DNA from 2 places in the Pseudoclavibacter endophyticus genome. Region 2 is predicted to be linked to the other one. Evidence: predicted binding sites of a transcription regulator. Region 2 holds the regulator's gene; the other holds the start of a gene.
What was found. Region 2 encodes HspR, which represses chaperone genes until heat shock. Its sites were predicted from a motif close to AAGTTGAGTCNNNNNGACTCAACTT; they were not measured.
Positions count from the first base shown of each region.

Region 1 (6,336 bases), 1.3 Mb from region 2:
CTGCAGCATCGGATTGCGCTCGCTGCCGCGCCAGTACGCGCCCGAGGAACGGGTGAGCGCGAACCCGTTGCCGATGAGTCGCGTCGACGGAAGGTGCGGCCCGCGGCACAGGTCGCTCCAGTACCGCTCTCCCGTCTTGGGGTCGACGTTGTCGTAGATCGTCAGCTCGCCGGCTCCGACCTCGACATCCTCGCCGTTGCCGGCGTCATCAGCGTCGGCGCTCGAGCCCTTCAACCCGACGAGCTCGAGCTTGTACGGCTCGTTCGCGAGCTCGGCTCGTGCCTCGGTTTCGGTGACGACGCGTCGGGCGAAGCGCTGCCCCTGGCGCACGATTCGCGACGCCTCTTTCTCGATGGCCTTGAGGTCGTCGGGCGTGAATGGCTCCGCGACGTCGAAGTCGAAGTAGAAGCCGTCCTCGATGGGCGGACCGATCCCGAGCTTGGCCTCGGGGTTGATTCGCTGCACGGCCTGGGCGACGACGTGGCCGGTCGAGTGGCGCAGGATCTTCAAGCCGTCGGGCGAACCGATCTCGATCGGCTCGACCTCGTCGCCGTCGGCGAGTTCCCGAAACAGGTCCTGAGGCTCGCCGTTGACCCGCATGGCGATGATGCTGCGATCGCTGAAGAGGTCGAAGCCGGTCTGCCCGGTCGCCGCGACGATCGCCTCGGGCGTCGCCGTCACGCCGGCCGCGGGATTCGTCGTGTCGACGCGGCCGTCGTTCGAGTGTGACGGGGATGCGTGTGCGCTCAGCTGAGCGGCTTCGGCCATTCGAGGGCTCCTTCGGCGTGCGGTTCGCGCCATACCCGGGCGCGATGCGGACCAAGTTCCCAGTCTATCCGCCCGCGCGCCGCGCTGTCGCGCCAGGCCGAGCCGCGTCTACGCGGGCCGTGACGCCCGCCCGTCGTCACTCACGTTCCGGAACTCGCCGAGGTGCTCGGCGTCGGGAGCCTCATGGCCGGCGGCGGTATCGCCCGGGCTTCGTCGTGCGTGGTCGACGACGAACTCGATGGCCTTGAGCGCGACGAACAGCTTGTTATGGTGCCGCCCCTGCCATCGTTCGTCGAGCTGCTCGGCCCACTCGACCGCCTTCACCTTGATGGCGGTCTCGCGGCCGACGACCGCCTTCTCGAGACCGCCGCGCAGCTGATCGACACGCTGATTGACGGCGTGGGACTTCCGCCCCGACGTCGAGCCGTCGGGCGTGTGCCCGTGTGCGCCGTCGCGCGCGGTGCTGTCGGACTGCTGGGTCATGGCACCCTCCGCGGTTCCAAAGTGGCCGGGTCGTCGAGGCGCGCGGCCATCGCGCCGGGCAATCGTACGCCCGCTTCGCGATATATCGCGTGTGAGGATGCTGGGTGCCGACGGTGACCCGGTTGGTCACCGAGGTGCGAGACGACGCAGAAAAGCCCCCTGGCTTGTCCGCCAGGGGGCTTTCCATCCGTGCGCGATACTGGGATCGAACCAGTGACCTCTTCCGTGTCAGGGAAGCGCGCTACCGCTGCGCCAATCGCGCATACCTCCGCTGAACCGCCAGTTCTGCCGAACGCCGTCAGTAGAGATGTGCTCTGTGATGCTGTTGTCAGGTGCGTTACCGCAAGCTGCTCCCGAGGGAGCGGCCGAGGTGACGACGGGATTCGAACCCGTGTACGCGGCTTTGCAGGCCGCTGCCTCGCCTCTCGGCCACGTCACCGTGTGGGTTTTCATACCCGTGCTTCACGACTGAGCGGGACCGCTTGGCCTGCGTGCTTTCGCCGCAGTCAAACTGGTCCCGCTGCAGTGCATGTCACACTCGAGCGGATGACGAGACTCGAACTCGCGACCCTCACCTTGGCAAGGTGATGCGCTACCAACTGCGCTACATCCGCATGCTCCGACGTGGTCGGCGTTGCTCGGTTTCCCGGGCTTCGCATCCCTCGTTCAGCGCGTCATTGACTCTAACGGAAGTTCCACGGCTTCGCAAAACCACCCCGGCCGCGAGTACGCAAACCCCAGATCACCGTCGGGAAAATTGCTGTTCACACCGGTGTCATTCACCCGCTTCGCACCGTTCAATCACGCGACCACCCCGTGCGTTCACGTCTGCCATCCGGACACTGCCTCATCGACGGCGGTCAGTGCGACACGCACGGGCGAGCCGGACTCGCCCGCGCACCGATCGTGTGGCAAGATGATTCGTCGTTGCGCTTCACGCGCATCTGGGCGATTGGCGCAGCTGGTAGCGCGCTTCCTTCACACGGAAGAGGTCGTCGGTTCGAGCCCGGCATCGCCCACCCAAGCATTCTTACGGGAACACGACATCGAGAGATCGAGCGGGTTCCCGTTTGGTGTCTTTGCTTCCCCCGCTGCTGCTGTTCGCGTCGTGGCCCGGTCCGCTCGCCGTGCTCATCGCCCTTCCCGCTTCCTCAACTGCGCCCTCCTGGTGCGTGTCTGATGGGACCTCCGCCGTCACCAACCGTGCCTGGCGGCGCTTCGTCGCGCCGGACTTCTTCGCCAGTTTTCTCACTACGCTCCTGCTGATCATCGAATGGAGCAACGCATGACCGACCATTCCCACACGCCGCATTCTCGCGGCCGCCTGCGCGAGCACGATTCGGCGTTCAACGTCGCCTCCGGCGTGCTCGTGGATACCTTTGTGGTGCGAACCTTGGTCGTACCCGTGTTTTCCGACATTGGGTGCTCGATCCGGCGGCGGTCTTCGAAGCTGAGCCCGAGCCACACCGCGCACCCGCGATGAGGCTCTGGTCGTTGCATCCGCAGCACCTGGATCGGGCGGGCCTCGTCGCCGGATGGCGCGAAGCCCTGCTTGCCCAGGCGGTGCTCGCCGGGCGAACGAAGGGTTATCGGCATCACCCGCAGTTGGTGCGCTTCACGGCGACGCCCAAGCCCCTGGAGTCAATCGGGGCGTTCTTGTCCGGTCTTCGGGATGAAGCGGAGCTGCGCGGGTACCAATTCGACGCGAGCCGGATTCTCGAACCCGCCGCCGAGGTCGCACAGATCCCCGTTACGCAGGGTCAAATCACCTTCGAATGGCATCACCTGGGCAAAAAACTGATGCGTCGAAGTCCGGAGGATGCCCACCGCTGGGAGCACTCCGGCCCGTCCCCACACCCTCTCTTCATCGTCGTTTCCGGCGAGATGGAACGCTGGGAGCGACCATGAGTCGCTCACCAAGGATCGAATGGGCGCGACGCAGGGTGCCATGACATGGACGATCCCGCTTGTCGCCGGCGGTTGCCTGATCGTCCGTGGAGTTCCCGCTGATCACGGGATCCAGCGAACATTGAGTGCATCTCTATCAAGTTTTGAACCTTCGCGGCCTGCGGCGTCGCATAATGGAGCCACCTGCAAAGGAACCGAGTGGATGGGTGTCCCTCGGGTAATCGCGCCACACGCGGCGCTGACGGAGAAGGAGTGATTGAGAGTTGTCGAACACCATGCTGATGAACCCGTTCCGCGACATCGAGCGCTTGCTCTCTGACGCGGCGCGGCCTTCGGGGACCTTCGCGATGCCCATGGACGTCTTCCGTGACGGCGAGAACTTCGTCGTCAAGGTCGACCTGCCCGGTGTCGCCCCAGAGTCCATCGACGTCGACGTCGAGGACCGCACGCTGACCATCCGCGCGGAACGCCGCGACGAGGAGCAGCGTGAAGGGTTCGAGTGGCTCGTTCGCGAGCGCCCGGCGGGGAGCGTCGCCCGCCAGATGACGCTCGGCACGAGCCTCGCGACCGACCGCATCTCGGCGTCGTTCGAGGACGGCGTGCTTCGCGTCACCATTCCGGTTGCCGAAGAGGCGAAGCCGCGGAAGATCAGCATCGAACGCGGCGGAAGCAGAACGCAGCTCACGAGCTAGCACGGTCCGCGCGGTGGCTGACGCCGCGGAGCGCTCGTGCGCTGTGGGCGGCCGACTCACCCGGGGCTCGAGGTCGGTGACCTCGAGCCCCGTTTCGTCGGCGCGGGGCGGCTCCGCCCGGGCCCTAGGCGGTGCGCTCGTACTGCCGCGCGCGGCCGCGAAGACCGGCGAAGCGGAACGGCCCCGTCGTCACGCGCGGCGTCTCGACGTCCCCGTCGTCGGTGCCGATCGCGGCGTGGAGCGAACGATACGTCGCGACGTCGATGCGCGTGCGAGCATCCATCGCCGCGGCCGCCCGGGCCGGGTCGAGCGTCGCCCGGTACCCTGGCTGCACGATGCCGGTGAAGAGCTCGCTGACCGCGCCGGATCCGTAGCTGAAGAAGCCGAGGCGGGCGCCCTCGAGGCCGCGCGCGGCACCCCGTCCCTCATCGAGGTCCAGCAGCGCGGCGAGTGCGCCGTAGATGGACGCCGTGTAGGTGTTCCCGATGCGCCGGTTGTAGGCGAAGCTCGACTCGAGCGTTGACTCGTCGAGGGGCGCTCCCGTGACCTTTGCGAGGTGGCGGTGCCCCTTGCGGGCCATCTTCGTGAACGGCTGGTGGTAGAGGAACCGTTCGATCTCGCCGATCGGCGCGCCGCCGCGCGCGGCGAAGTCGCTCCACGCCTGATGCAGGGCGTCGAGGTACGCGGTGACCGACAGTGCGCCGTCGACGACCGCGGTCGTCGAACCGTTCGGCCGCCAGAAATCGTCGACGTCGGTCGTGCTGACCCCGGAGACGGGCTCGATGGCGACGAGCGCAGGGTCGGTGCTCACGAGGAACGCGACGGCACCGGCCCCCTGCGTCGGCTCCCCCGACGAATCGAGCTCGTAGCGGGCGATATCGCTCGCGATCACGAGCACGCGCTCGTCGGGGTTGCGGGCGATCATGCCGGCGGCCATCTGGAGGGCCGCCGTCGCGCTGTAGCAGGCCTGCTTGAGCTCGACGACGCGCACGGTCGGCGAGAGTCCGAGCAGACGGTGTACGAACACGCCCGCCGACTTCGACTGGTCGACGCCCGTCTCGGTAGCGAAGAGCAGCGTGCGGATGCCGCCGGTTCCGTTGCGTTCGAGGATGGGCGCCGCGGCCTCCGCCGCCATGGTGACGATGTCCTCGTCCGGTGCAGCAACGCTCATCTCGTCCTGCCCGAGGCCGATGCGGTACTTGTTGGGGTCGATGCCGGCATGCTCGGCGAGGTCGCCGAGGTCGAGCACGTGGTGCGCGGTGGCGAGTTGGATGTCGTGAATGCCGATCTCAGTCATGCCTGCTCCTTCTGGGCTCGCTCGAGCTGCACGTGGGCGCGCATGAGCTCGCCGGGGTTCGTCTGCGCGGCGAGCAACGAGAGCTCGCCGCAGAGCACCGTCGCCGCGATGAGGCCCGCGAGCCGTCGCGCGTTCTCGCCCGGTTCGCGCGGCTCGCGGCAGCCGAGCCGCTCGAGTGCGGCCTCGACGCCGGTGAGGTGCTTGCCGTTGCCGACCGTTCCGACGATGAGGTGCGGCAGCTGGCATGAGAAGTACAGATCGCCGTCGCGGTTCTCGGCGTAGGTTATGCCCTGCGAGCCCTCGACGATGTTGGCCGCGTCCTGCCCCGTCGCGAGGTAGAAGGCGAGCAGCATGTTCGCGTAGTGGGCGTTGCCAGAGCGCAGCGCCCCCGCGATGGTCGACCCCACGAGGTTCTTGCGCACGACGAGGTCGCACATGCGCGCTGCGGTCGTGCGCAGCTGCTGCTCGACGAGTTCGCGCGGGATGAGGATGTCGGCGACGGCGCTGCGGCCGCGGCCCAAGATGCCGTTGACCGCCGTCGCTTTCTTGTCGGAGCAGTAGTTGCCGGAGATCGAGCCGTACTCGAGTCCCGACTCCCACGAGCGCACCAGCGCGATGAGCGCGTCCGCGGCGTTCGTCACCATGTTGTGGCCCGACGCGTCGCCCGTCGCGAACGCGAAGCGGATGAACAGCAGGTTGCCGACGATCTCGCTGTGCACCTCGAGCAGCCGGGCGTAGGAGCTTTGCGCGGAGACGGCTGCGGCGAGCTCGTCCTGGCGTTCCCTGATGCGCTGCGCGGCCGCGTGAGCCTGTGCGGCGTTGGTCGCGGTCAGGATGACCGAGCGCGTCATGCGCTCATCGACGACCGTGACCTGGATGCCTCCCTCGACGAGGCGGGAGATGCGCGCGCCGCGGCCGACCGATGGCCACAGCGGCGTCTCGTACGTCGCGAGGGGCACGCGCACCTCGTCGTCGACGGCGTTCCCGCTCACGCGGATCGGGCCGACCCAGCTGGTCGGGATCGGGGTGACCTCGGTTGCGCTCAACATGGTCATACCTCCAGGTCGCTTCGTGCGTTCCGTTTCACAACTCTCACCGCGCGCTCGGTGCGTCGGGCGCCCGGCGGCGGGTGGGGTCGATCCCCCGCAGCTCGCAGAACTCGCGCACGCGTCCGCGCACGAGCACGTC
Region 1 is NZ_WBJY01000001.1:1,681,373-1,687,708, reverse strand. Features, by position in the region: gene thrS (threonine--tRNA ligase) at 1-600, opposite strand, end outside; gene F8O04_RS07565 (hypothetical protein) at 877-1,251, opposite strand; tRNA gene F8O04_RS07560 (tRNA-Val) at 1,442-1,513, opposite strand; tRNA gene F8O04_RS07555 (tRNA-Cys) at 1,620-1,690, opposite strand; tRNA gene F8O04_RS07550 (tRNA-Gly) at 1,793-1,865, opposite strand; tRNA gene F8O04_RS07545 (tRNA-Val) at 2,198-2,270, shown strand; gene F8O04_RS07540 (UbiA prenyltransferase family protein) at 2,325-2,540, shown strand; gene F8O04_RS14795 (hypothetical protein) at 2,537-2,734, shown strand; gene F8O04_RS07535 (pyrimidine dimer DNA glycosylase/endonuclease V) at 2,731-3,159, shown strand; gene F8O04_RS07530 (Hsp20/alpha crystallin family protein) at 3,423-3,851, shown strand; gene F8O04_RS07525 (hydroxymethylglutaryl-CoA synthase) at 3,976-5,148, opposite strand; gene F8O04_RS07520 (hydroxymethylglutaryl-CoA reductase) at 5,145-6,197, opposite strand; gene fni (type 2 isopentenyl-diphosphate Delta-isomerase) at 6,241-6,336, opposite strand, start outside.
Region 1: F8O04_RS07530 (Hsp20/alpha crystallin family protein) is a predicted target of HspR. The motif match lies at 3,278-3,302, and genes of this name have one in related genera.

Region 2 (6,336 bases):
AGAAGATCTGCGCCCCCTGGTCGACGGCATCGCGCGCGGCGTCCGCAAGGCTCGGCCGGCAGTCGTGGTCACCCGCGTAGATGACCGCGTAGTGCAGGACCCTGGCGTCCGGGGCGAGTCCCTTGGCCCCCTGCAGGCCGTCGACGCCGGCGCCGCTGCCCGCGATCACCGATGCCATCGACGTCGCGTGCCCGGCGTCCTCACCGGTCGAGCGCCCATCGAAGCCGTTGTCGCAGATCTCGCTCGTGCGCAGTTCGAGGTTCGCGTCGGCGAGGTCGGGCACCGCGTCGTTGATGGGCGAGTCGAAGAGCGCGACCGTCACGCCCTCGCCGGTGACGCCATCACCGTGCAGGTCGTCGATGCCGAAGTCGTCGAAGTACCACGTGCCTTCGCGCGCCGTTGACCCGTCCGCGCGCGGTACCGCGTGCGCGACCCCGTACGAGGCGGATGCGCCGCTCGCGTCGGTGTCGGTGTCGGCGACGGCGCTCGCGCTCGCCCCGGAGGCACCGGGCGCCGCGATGCCCATGATGACCGCGCAGAGAGCGGCGCTGAGGGCGAGCAACCCGCTCCGCAGTGTCATGATGCACATCCTTCCGAGTTCGAGCATCCACGTCTCGCGTGAACGACGGACTGCGCACGCGCCGGCCTGCCGCGCACGGCAGGCTAGCGACCGGGACCGCCCCACGGGTTCGGGCCCGGACCGCCGGCGGGTGGACGCTGGGGCACGCCCCACTGCGGCGGCGGGGTCGGCTGCGCCGGCGCGCCCCACTGCGCCGGCGCGCCCCACTGCGCCGGCGCGCCCCACTGCGGCGGCGGGGCCTGCGGTGGCGGGGCCGACTGCTGCGGCATCGCGCCCCCGGCTCCCCCGTACGCGACGGGCCGCGACTGCGGTGGTCCGCCGTCAGGCGCGGGTGTCCAGGCGGAGACCTGGCCGGTGTGGGCGGATCGCTGCGGCTGCGGGGCTGCCCCGTAGGCCGGTGCCCGCGGCACCGTGGGAGGCCCGTAGGCGGGCCTCGTCGCGGGAACCGGCGGGCCATATGGAAGCGCCGGGGTGCCGGGCGCAGGGCCCGGCGCGGGCGCCATGCCGGCGGATGCGGGGACGTTCGGCCCGGCAGGCGCGCCCCAGCCGAATCCGCCACCGAGCACGCCGGGGCCGAAACCGCCTGCGCCTGCGCCCGCGAACGGTGGCCCCGCGGCGGCGGTCGGCGGGCCGAAGGGCGCGAGCGGCCCGGCAACGCGCGTGCCGCGCCGGCCGCGTCGCAGCAGCACGAGCGCGGCCGCCGCTGACCCGAGCGCGACGAGGCCGAGCCCGCCGCCGACAATGCCCTTGCCCGGCTCGCTCGTGATCCACATGGTCGGCTGCTTCGTGGGCACGGCCGTGGGAATCGAGGTGCCTGGCCCGACCCCGGCGTCGGTGAACTCCCACTCGGTCGGGGCGGTCTCGCCCATCAGATCGCTCCAGAGGGGCTCGGCGTTGGGGTCATCGCGCAGCAGCGGATTCTCATCGGGATACTGCGTGGGGTCGACGATCGCGAGGTTCTGCGGCGAGACGAGCCCGAAGCCCTCCTGGTCGGTCCGGGCCAGTTCTTCCCAGCCGTTCGAGGTGTTGCGAATGAGCGATTGGATGAGCTGGCTGTTCGTCGCCTCCGGCCACTTCGCCCACGCGAGCGCAAGCACGCCGCTCACCCACGCGGTAGCCGGCGAGGTCCCGACTGACAGCCGGTAGCCCTCCCAGTCGCCGTCCTCACCGCGATCTGGCGAGCGGATGCCGGCGCCGGGCGCGACCACCGCGAGATCAGAGCTGATGACTTCGCGGCCATCGGAGTTGCCCTCGGGGTCGATGTTCTCGACCGTGACGACGCCGTTGATGTCGCTTTCGGGGTCGAGCGCGTCGAGCGATTCGTTGGCGACCGCGATGTCGACGATCGCGCCGCCCTCGTGCGCGATACGCGCGGCCTCGACGAGATCGTCGTGGTCGGGCCAACCGAACGACATCGAGAAGATCTTCGCCCCGTGCTCGATGCCGTCGCGGACGGCGTCGGCGAGCGTTGCGTCACAGCCCGTGCTGCTCGGGCTCATGAGCAGGCCGTAATGCAGCACCGTCGCTCCGGGGGCAACCCCCGGCACCCCCCGCTCCCCGTCCGCGCCCGCGTCGGTGCCGACGATGACCGACGTCATGGCGGTGCCGTGGCTCGCCTCGTCCTCGGTGGAGACGCCGTCGTAGCCGTTCGCGCAGATTCCCGAGGTCATGAGCTCGAGGTTGGCGTCGCGGAGGTCCGGGGCGTCCGGGTTGATGGGCGAGTCGATGACCGCGACCTTGACGCCCTCGCCCGTGACACCCTCCTCGTGCAGCCCGCCGATGCCGAAGTGATCGAAATACCACGTGCCGTCCTGCGCCGGTGTGGTCAGCGGGGGCGGCACCGGCTCGAGCTCATCGGCCGCCATCGCCGGCAGCACGGGACCGGCGACGAGTGCGGTGGCGGCGGCGAGTGCCGCGGATGCGCGCAGCGCTCGCGCGCGCGTGTTCGGCCTGGCCGTGGCGCTGGTTCGGGGGTGCATGGACGTCCTTCGATGCGGTGCGAGAGTTCCAGCGTCGCACCGGGATGCCGGCCGTGCGTCACCCCCGAGACGCGACCCCGTTCATCCGAACGGACGAACCGAGAGCGAATGGACCGATGCGGACGGCGGAAGGTCGACGGCGACGCGCACCGTCGCCGCGACCGAGTCGGGCTCGAGGTAGCGCTCGTGCTCATGCTCGCCGCCCTCGGCGGCGCGCAGCTCGCGCTGCATGTCGGTGCCGACGCGGCCGGGATGAATCGAGGTGACGCGAACGCCGTTCGGCGCCTCCTCCGCGCGGAGGGAGTCGGTGACCGCTCGCAGCGCGAACTTCGACGCGGCGTACACGCTCGAGCGAGGGCCGGCGTTGTGGCCGGCACCGCTGTTGATCGCGACGACGAGCCCACGCCGCGCCCGCAGGGCGGGCAGCAGCCGCGCCGTCAGGTCGGCGACGGCGACGACGTTGAGCTCGAGGATGCGGCGGAACTCGGCGCGGTCGCTCGCCGCGACAGGGGCGATGGGGCCGATGACGCCCGCGGAGTGCACGAGCACGTCGATGCCGTCGGCGCCCGCCCCGTCCGCCAGGCCTGCAACGGCCGCGGCGACGTGCGCTTCGTCGGCGAGGTCGACGGCGAACGGCGCTGCGTCGCCGAGCTCGGTGACGAGCGCGCCGACCGTCTCGGGGTCGCGGCCGCCGACGATGACGCGGTGCGTGCGCGCGAGGTCGATCGCGATGGCCCGCCCGATGCCCCGCGTCGCGCCGGTCACGAGCGCGACCGGCCGTTCGACGGCCGCAGTCGCACGCGAGGTCTCGACTCGGCCCGGCATTCCGTCGCTCATTCGCTGCCCTTCGTCGTGCCACAATCGATGAGGGATGGCCAGGTGGTACGGGGCCACACTAATCGGTCGACGTCCAGCGGGAGGGCGCACGCCCATGTCACGACGTGAGCAGCGCGTGGGCGGCGCGCGAGCATCCACCGCCATGTCGACGGTCGCGGCGATCTGCGCGGCCGTCGCCCTGCTCGCCGGCTGTTCGGCCGCTCCGCTCGCCGACGCGCCCGCCGCAACGCCGGCCGAACTCGTCGAGCAGGTCGCGGCGGCCGGCGGCGACGCCGACCCGGTGGGCCTCGCCGAGGCGGCTGCCGACGTACTCGACGGCATCGCGATCGCGCCGCGCACGGAATGGGACGGCCGCTTCGATCGCGTCGGGTCGTTCGGTGACGGCTGGGGTGATCCCGATGGCAACGGCTGCGACGCTCGCAATGACGCGCTGCAGCAGGCGCTCGCCCACGCGGAGTTGCTCGCCGACGGGTGCCGCGTCGCCTCCGGCGTGTTGGACGACCCCTACACGGGCGAGACGATCGCATTCGAACGGGGCCCGCGAACGAGCGAGCACGTGCAGATCGACCACGTCGTGGCGCTCTACAACGCCTGGCGAACGGGCGCGCAAGACCTGGCGTACGAAGAGCGCGTCGCGTTCGCCAATGACCCGCTCAACCTTCAGCCGACGGCGGGCTGGGCGAACGACGACAAGCAGGCGTCGGATGCGTCGCAGTGGCTCCCGCCCGACGAGGACTACCACTGCACGTACGTTTCCCGGCAGATCGCCGTCAAGGCCACATACGGCCTGTGGGTCACGCAGTCCGAGCACGACGCGATGCACGGCGTGCTCGCGGCCTGCCGCGAGGCCGTTCCCTGAGCCAAGGGGCGACGGGCGGGGCCCGTGAGCCGGCCGACGACTACTCGTCGCGGTCGTCGGCGATCGGCAGCACCGGACGATAGAGCACGACGCCCGTGCGGCGCTCTGCCCGCCGGCCGTGCATGAGCGATACGACGTCGCCCTCGGCCCCGGCGGCGAAGACTCGGCCGCCGCGCCGCGCGAGCCGCTCGTTGGCGAGTTCACTCTCGAGGGCGCGCACTCGCCGCTGCAAGTCGTCATTCTCGCGCTGCAGGGCCAGGATGCGGCTGATGCCCTCGAGGGAGACGCCCTGCTGCGACAGCTCGGCGACCTCGCGGAGCTGGCCCACGTCGCGAAGGGAGTAGCGCCGCACGCGCCCGGCTGTCCGCTTGGGCGACACGAGGCCGATCCGGTCGTACTGCCGCAGCGTCTGCGGGTGGAGGCCCGAGAGCTCGGCGGCCATCGCGATCGCGAAGATCGGCGCGTCTTCGTCCAGCGGCATGCGCTCTGCCATCCGTCACCCTCCCATCGCTCGCGGCCACGTTCCTCGTACCGGGTGCGCAGCATCCAGCCCATGCGCGGCATCCGGCGCCGCCGACCACCAGCGAACCACGCCTGCCACGATCGTTCTACTCCTGCGTCGCGCGGCGCATGAGGTCGTCGCGCGGCGATTCCGCCGGCGACGCCGCGACGAAGGCATCGAGCGCTTCCTCCATGCCCTTCGTGAGGTGCGTGGGAACCGCGATCGTGAGGGTCACGAGCAGGTCGCCCGTCCCGCGCTTGGTGGTGACACCGCGGCCCTTCACGCGCAGCTTCTTGCCGCTTTGCGAACCCGCGGGCACGCGCACCTTCACGGGATCGCCGCCGAAGGTGGGGACCTCGACCGTGGCGCCCTTCGCCGCCTCGGCGAAGGTGACGGGCACGTCGATCGTCAGGTTGTCGCCGTCGCGACCGAAGACGGGGTGCGACCGCACGGACACCTGCAGCAGCAGGTCGCCTGGCGGGCCACCATTCGGGCTGGGCGCACCCTTCCCCTTGAGCCTGATCTTCTGGCCGTCCTCGACGCCGGCGGGGATGCGCACCGTAATCGTGCGCCCCTCGCCCGTCTGCAGCGTGACGGTGTCGCCGCGGATGGCGGTCGCGAACGAGAGCGTCGTCGAGGCCGTCTGGTCGCGTCCCTTCCGCGGGCCGCCCGTGCCGGGCGTCCCGAACCCGGCCGGTCGACCGGCCGTCCCGAAGGACCCGGGGCCGAAGCCGCCGTGACCGCCGCCGAACATCGACCCGAGCAGGTCTTCCAGGTCTTCGTTCGAGTACTGCTGGCTCGCACCGCCGCGGTTGAACATCCCGCCGAAGGCGTCCTCGAACCCGGCACCGCCACCCGACGAGGTGAACCGGGCACCGCCGCCCATCGCCCGCACCTGGTCGTACTCGGCGCGATCCTTCGGGTCCGAGAGCACCGAGTACGCCTCGGAAACGTCTTTGAACTTGCGCTCCGCCTCGGGGTCTCCGGGGTTCTGGTCGGGGTGGTAGTCACGGGCCAGCTTGCGGTAGGCCCGCTTGAGCTCTTGCTCCGAAGCGTCCTTGCTGACGCCGAGCACCGCGTAGAAATCCTTCTCGAACCAGTCTTGGCTCGCCATGTCGTTCCTTTCTCGACACGTGAGGGGCCCGCCTTGGCGGGCCCCTCACGCCGATGCTCCGGATGCTCGAGGTGCGCTCGCGCCCCCGCGCGGTCTCGCAGGGTTCCCGAGCCTGGCCGCTCGTTCACCCGGCGGCCGCGGAGACGCGACCGCCGTGGCTCAGCTCGCGGCGACGAACACCGCGACCTTCGCGACACGGACGATGCGGTCGCCGACGCGATAGCCGCGCTCCACCACATCGGCGATGGTGTCCGCCTCAGCCTCGGGACTCGGCAGTTGGGCGATCGCCTCGTGGACGGTCGGGTCGAACCGCTCGCCCTTGTCGCCGTACGCGACGAGGCCGAGCTTCTCGACCGACGCCCGCAGTTTGCTCGCGATGACGGCGACGGCGCCCTCCTCGGGAAGGTCGCCGTGCTGTTCCGCCCGGTCGAGGTCGTCGAGGACGGGCAGCAGCGCTCGCAGCAC
Region 2 is NZ_WBJY01000001.1:370,490-376,825, reverse strand. Features, by position in the region: gene F8O04_RS01630 (S8 family peptidase) at 1-580, opposite strand, end outside; gene F8O04_RS01625 (S8 family peptidase) at 664-2,559, opposite strand; gene F8O04_RS01620 (SDR family oxidoreductase) at 2,641-3,396, opposite strand; gene F8O04_RS01615 (HNH endonuclease family protein) at 3,491-4,255, shown strand; gene F8O04_RS01610 (heat shock protein transcriptional repressor HspR) at 4,296-4,748, opposite strand; gene F8O04_RS01605 (DnaJ C-terminal domain-containing protein) at 4,864-5,871, opposite strand; gene F8O04_RS01600 (nucleotide exchange factor GrpE) at 6,031-6,336, opposite strand, start outside.